2 regions of the Kosakonia sp. MUSA4 genome follow, and region 1 is predicted to be linked to the other one. Evidence: predicted binding sites of a transcription regulator. Region 1 holds the regulator's gene; the other holds the start of a gene.
The links. The regulator PurR, encoded in region 1, represses purine synthesis genes. The targets are predictions, from matches to a motif close to CANGCAAACGTTTGCNTG.
Positions count from the first base shown of each region.

Region 2: the regulator PurR is predicted to act here: its motif matches at 1,104-1,121, upstream of C0557_RS08170 (amino acid aminotransferase).

Region 1 is NZ_CP025697.1:2,173,840-2,176,997, reverse strand. Features, by position in the region: gene C0557_RS10365 (MFS transporter) at 1-930, opposite strand, end outside; gene C0557_RS10360 (YnhF family membrane protein) at 1,097-1,186, opposite strand; gene purR (HTH-type transcriptional repressor PurR) at 1,486-2,511, shown strand; gene punR (DNA-binding transcriptional activator PunR) at 2,531-3,158, opposite strand, start outside.
Region 2 is NZ_CP025697.1:1,735,572-1,738,729, reverse strand. Features, by position in the region: gene C0557_RS08175 (porin) at 1-997, shown strand, start outside; gene C0557_RS08170 (amino acid aminotransferase) at 1,185-2,375, shown strand; gene C0557_RS08165 (MBL fold metallo-hydrolase) at 2,421-3,068, opposite strand; gene C0557_RS08160 (YcbK family protein) at 3,085-3,158, opposite strand, start outside.

The sequences.
Region 1 (3,158 bases):
CGGCGGAACCACGGCAAAGGTCGCAGCGCCCCAGACCACCATACTGATAGCCGCGCCCACTTCGCTACGGGCCAGGAACGGAATGGCCAGCATGATGGCAATCAACAGGATAAGAAAGCCTTTCAGCGTACCGGTTACCGAACGATCCGCCAGCTTGCCGCCAAGGTAGTTACCAATCGAGAAACCGACGCCAATCAGCACCAACATCCCGGTAACAAATACCGGCGTAGCATCAGTAATGGTACGCAGCACCGGCGAAATATAGGTATAAAGTGTGAACATCGCGCCTGCGCCGAGCACCGTCGTCAGCAGTGCTGACAGCACCTGTGGACGAACCAGCACAGACAACTCTTTGCGTACATCCGGGCGTTCGCCCGCTCCGCCGCCAGGCAGTGAAAAGTAGAGGCTCAGCATGGCAACCAGTCCCAGCCCGGCGGTCGCCATAAATGACATACGCCAGCCGATGGTTTCACCCAGCCAGGTTGCAGCAGGCACGCCGCCAATATTGGCGATGGTCAGCCCCATAAACATGGTCGCGACGGCGCTGGCTTGTTTCTCTTTTGCCACCACGCTTGCCGCAACAACCGACCCCAGGCCAAAGAAGGCGCCGTGGTTGAGGCTGGTGACGATGCGCGCCAGCATTAAGGTGGTGTAGTCCGGCGCGATTGCCGACAGCACGTTGCCCAGTGTAAAGATCGCCATCAGGAAGATCAGCGCGTTACGTCTGCCACGGTGTGACAGCAGCAGCGTCATTAGCGGCGCCCCCACCATCACGCCAATCGCATAAGCGCTAATCAGCATTCCCGCCGCCGGAATGGAAACATCGACGCCACGGGCAATAACGGGCAGCAACCCCATCGGGGAGAACTCCGTTGTACCTATCCCAAAGGCGCCAATCGCCAGGGCAAGCAGAGGGAAATTAATTTTCATCGTTTGACTCCGAAAAAGCCGTGTCGGTTGGGGACACTGTCGCAGAAGTCAAAAGTATGACATGAATCACAAAAAACAGAAGTTAGCAGGATGACAAAAGATTATTGCAGAAGTGATAACAATGGCGGGGGAAAAGCCGAGGGAGAAGGCTCTCCCTCGTGTCAGATCAATGCAGCGCGGCGGTCAGCCCACCGAAAACAATCAGGCTCAGAACAATGACAGTAGTGACCAAAGAATACTTCAGATCGGTGCTCATCAATTTTTCTCCATTTTCATTTCCCCACAAAAAGTGAGTTTGCGCATTTTTGCACAGATAATCATAAAAATCTTGCAGGAATTAGCGGGAGATATGTTTTAGCGCTTCCCCTTTTGCTCAAGATAAGACAAAATTCGACGCTAAATTTATTAGCGTACCGGCCATTGACTCCCCTCCTGACGTTTAGTGTCTTTTTCCCGGCGTACCGCACTCACTTTGCTGGGGTTCAGGGTGATTGAAGGCAAACGTTTACCTTAAGTATTATCAGGAGCTTATGATATGGTCTGGAGTGATTTCTGATGGCAACGATTAAAGACGTCGCGAAACGAGCAAACGTTTCCACTACAACCGTATCACATGTAATCAACAAAACGCGCTTCGTCGCTGAAGAGACCCGCAACGCCGTATGGGCAGCGATCAAAGAGTTGCATTACTCCCCCAGCGCCGTGGCGCGTAGCCTGAAAGTCAATCACACTAAATCGATCGGTTTGCTGGCCACCAGCAGCGAAGCCGCCTATTTTGCCGAGATCATCGAAGCTGTAGAGAAAAAATGCTTCCAGAAAGGCTACACCTTGATCCTTGGCAACGCCTGGAACAACCTTGAGAAACAGCGCGCCTACCTGTCGATGATGGCGCAAAAACGTGTCGATGGCCTGCTGGTGATGTGCTCCGAATACCCGGAATCGCTGCTGAGCATGCTGGAAGAGTACCGTAATATCCCGATGGTGGTGATGGACTGGGGCGAGGCGAAAGCCGATTTTACCGACTCGGTCATTGATAACGCTTTTGAAGGCGGCTATATGGCCGGCCGCTATCTGATTGAGCGCGGGCATCGCGATATCGGCGTCATTCCAGGCCCGCTGGAGCGCAACACCGGCGCTGGCCGCCTCGCTGGTTTTATGAAGGCGATGGAAGAAGCGATCATCACCGTACCGGAAAACTGGATCGTACAGGGCGACTTTGAACCGGAATCGGGTTACCGGGCGATGCAGCAGATCCTCAACCAGTCACACCGCCCCACTGCCGTGTTCTGCGGCGGCGATATTATGGCGATGGGCGCGCTCTGCGCGGCAGATGAGATGGGGCTGCGCGTTCCCCAGGACATTTCGCTGATCGGCTATGACAATGTGCGCAATTCCCGCTACTTTACGCCCGCGCTGACCACCATCCATCAGCCGAAAGATTCGCTGGGTGAAACAGCGTTTACCATGTTGCTCGATCGTATCGTCAACAAACGCGAAGAGTCGCAATCCATTGAAGTTCATCCGCGCCTGATCGAACGCCGCTCGGTGGCGGATGGCCCGTTCCGCGACTACCGCCGTTAATCACATCCCGCGGGGGCCGTTACTCCGGCTCCCGCAACCATTCGCTGTTCAGCGTCTCACTGTCCCCCAGATACTCCAGCAGCCAGCTCAACGCCGGTGATGCGTCGTTTTGTTGCCATGTCAGGCAGCAGGCCGCATCCGGAAAAGGGTTCTCCAGTTCCAGCGCCACCCAGTCGCCGCTGTCCAGCCGTGGACGGGCGAAATGCGCGGGCACCATCCCCACGCACAGCCCGGCAGAAAGGCAGGCTTCGGAAGCGGACCAGTCCGGCACGATGACCCGCTTCTGGTTATCCAGCAGCCAGGTAATGCGTTTAGGCAACGAGCGCGACGTATCTTCCTGAATCAACGAAGGCCAGTTGCGCAACGTTTCATCGCTTAGCGGGCCGGGCATTGATGCCAGTGGATGGCGGCTGGAAACCACGCATTTCCAGCTCAGCATGCCCATATCACGAAACGCGTAGCGTCCACCGACCGGGATCGCCTGGGTCGCGCCAATCGCCACCTCAACGCGTCCATCTGCCAGCGCATCCCAGACACCGTTGAACACCTCCTGGTAAACCTGTAACTCGACATCGTTAAAATGTCGGTAGAAATCGACGATCAGTTGCCGTGTTCGCGCCGGTTTCACAATGTTATCCACGGCAATC
Region 2 (3,158 bases), 440 kb from region 1:
AGTTAACGCTGAACACGATTTCACTACTAGTGGTGATACGAATAACAGCGATCAGACTTATGCACAGATTGGTTTCAAAGGCGAAACTCAGATTAATGATATCCTGACTGGTTATGGCCAATGGGAATACCGTGCAAAAGCAAACGGTGCTGAAGGTACTTCTGGCACCGCTACCCGCAACCGTCTTGCCTTTGCTGGTCTGAAAGTTAAGGATGCAGGTTCTATCGATTATGGCCGTAACTACGGTATCGCATACGATGTTGAATCTTTCACCGATATGGCACCGTCTTACTCCGGTATGACTTGGGGTGGCAACTATGTTGATAACTTCCAAACCAGCCGTTCTACTGGCCTGTTGACCTACCGTAATAGCAACTTCTTCGGTCTGGTTGATGGTTTGAGCTTCGGCGTTCAGTACCAGGGTAAAAACGAACGTACAGATGACGTTGAAGAATCCAATGGTGACGGCGTTGGTTACTCCGCTGGCTATGATTTCGGTAACGGTGTTGGTCTGATCGCTGCTTACAGCAATGCAAACCGTACTGTTGCACAGAAAGCTGATGGCAAGGGCGATAAAGCTGAAACTTGGGGTGTTGGCGTGAAATATGACGCAAACAACATCTACCTTGCGAGCACCTACGCTGAAACCCGTAACACCACTCGTACTGGTTCCGATGGTGATGCTGGTTTCGCTAACAAAACTCAGAACTTCGAAGTTGTAGCTCAATACCAGTTCGACTTCGGCCTGCGTCCGGCAATCTCTTACGTGCAGACCAAAGGTAAAGATCTGGCCGCAAGCGGTACCTTTACCGGTGGCGATGCAGACCTGGCTAAATTCATCCAGGTTGGCGCAACCTACTACTTCAACAAAAACTTCAACGTGTGGGTTGACTACTACATCAACCTGCTGGACAAAGATTCTGCCTATGCTGAATCTGTTGGCGGCATCAACGGCAACGACGACATGGCTGCTGTTGGCGTGACCTACCAGTTCTAATCAGTCACCCCTCGACTGTTATATGCATATCAAACAGGGCTCCGGCCCTGTTTTTTTATGCCTGAAACAAAAATGCCGACGACTTTTGAAAAGCATCGCGCTTTTTATCGCAAACGGTTGGCAATTTGTGCGTCAGCCGTTACCCTGATAGCGGATTTCCCTTCTGTCATCAAAATGGAACCTCGTCATGTTTGAGAATATAACCGCTGCCCCTGCCGACCCTATTCTGGGTCTGGCCGATCTGTTTCGCGCCGATGAACGCCCCAATAAAATCAACTTAGGGATCGGTGTTTATAAAGATGAAACCGGCAAGACCCCGGTATTAACCAGCGTGAAGAAAGCAGAACAGTACCTGCTGGAAAATGAAGCCACCAAGAACTACCTCAGCATTGATGGTATTCCTGAGTTTGGCCGTTGCACCCAGGAACTGCTGTTCGGCAAAGGCAGCGCGATTATCAATGACAAACGTGCACGAACCGCACAGACTCCGGGCGGCACCGGCGGGCTGCGCGTCGCGGCAGATTTCCTTGCTAAAAACACCGCCGTTAAACGCGTCTGGGTAAGCAATCCAAGCTGGCCGAACCATAAAGGCGTCTTTAACTCCGCAGGACTCGAAGTCTGCGAATATAACTATTACGATGCGCAGAATCATGCACTGGATTTCGACGGTATGCTGGCGAGCCTGAACAATGCGCAGGCTGGCGATGTGGTGCTGTTCCATGGTTGCTGCCATAACCCGACGGGTATCGATCCTACGCTTGAGCAGTGGGAAACGCTGGCGAAGCTCTCCATTGAGAAAGGCTGGTTGCCGCTGTTCGATTTCGCCTATCAGGGGTTTGCCCGTGGCCTGGAAGAAGATGCTGAAGGCCTGCGCGCGTTTGCTGCGCTGCATAAAGAGTTTCTCGTCGCCAGCTCATTCTCCAAAAACTTCGGTCTCTACAGCGAGCGTGTCGGTGCCTGTACGCTGGTCGCGGCGGATGCAGAAAACGCCGATCGCGCCTTCAGCCAGATGAAATCCGTGATCCGCGCCAACTACTCAAACCCACCGGCACACGGCGCTTCTATCGTGGCAACCATTCTCAGCAATGACGCGCTGCGCGCGATCTGGGAACAAGAACTGACCGATATGCGCCAGCGCATTCAGCGTATGCGCCTGCTGTTTGTGAATACGTTGCAGGAGAAAGGGGCAAACCGCGATTTCAGCTTTATTACCCGTCAGAACGGTATGTTTTCGTTCAGCGGCCTGACCAAAGAGCAGGTACTGCGTTTGCGCGAAGAGTTTGGAATTTACGCTGTCGCTTCCGGGCGTATCAACGTCGCAGGCATGACGCCGGATAATATGTCGCCGCTGTGCGAAGCGATTGTCGCCGTGCTGTAAAATGTAACGCATACAGAAAGGGTCGCCGAAGCGACCCTTTTTTATTTACCACACCGGTAATTCATCCTGCAGGAACGGGTTGTGCAGCCGTTCATTACCCAGCGTCGACATTGGCCCGTGGCCAGGAATAAAGGTAACGTCATCGCCAAGCGGCAGCAATTTACGTTTGATTGAATCAATCAACTGCGCATGATTCCCCTGCGGGAAATCGCTGCGCCCAACGCCGCCTTTAAAAATCACATCGCCAGAAACCAGCAAACGCGACTGCGCATCAAAAAACACCACATGTCCCGGCGTATGCCCCGGGCAATGCAATACCTGTAATGTCACCTTACCGACGGTAACCGTATCGCCTTCACTTAACCAGCGGTCGGGTGTCAGCGGTAGGCAATCATCCAGACCAAACATCCGGCTTTGGGCGGGCAGCCCCTGCAACCAGAACTCATCATTTTTTTCCGGGCCAATAATCGGCACACCGTAATGCTGCGCCACTTCGGCTGCCGCACCCACATGATCAAGATGACCATGCGTGAGCAGAACTTGCGTCAACGTCACGCCGGAAGCATCCACTTCGGCGATAATACGCTGTGCATCACCGCCAGGATCGACCACAGCGGCAAGTTGAGTCTGTTCACACCAGATTAATGAACAATTCTGTGAGAACGCGGTAACCGGAATAATACGATAGTTCATACTGCTCCTCTGAGGTTTACCAGTGCCGTACCGGCCCGGTATCAATATGCACAAAGTTGCTGCTGGGGTAGTATCCTACACCACCCGCGC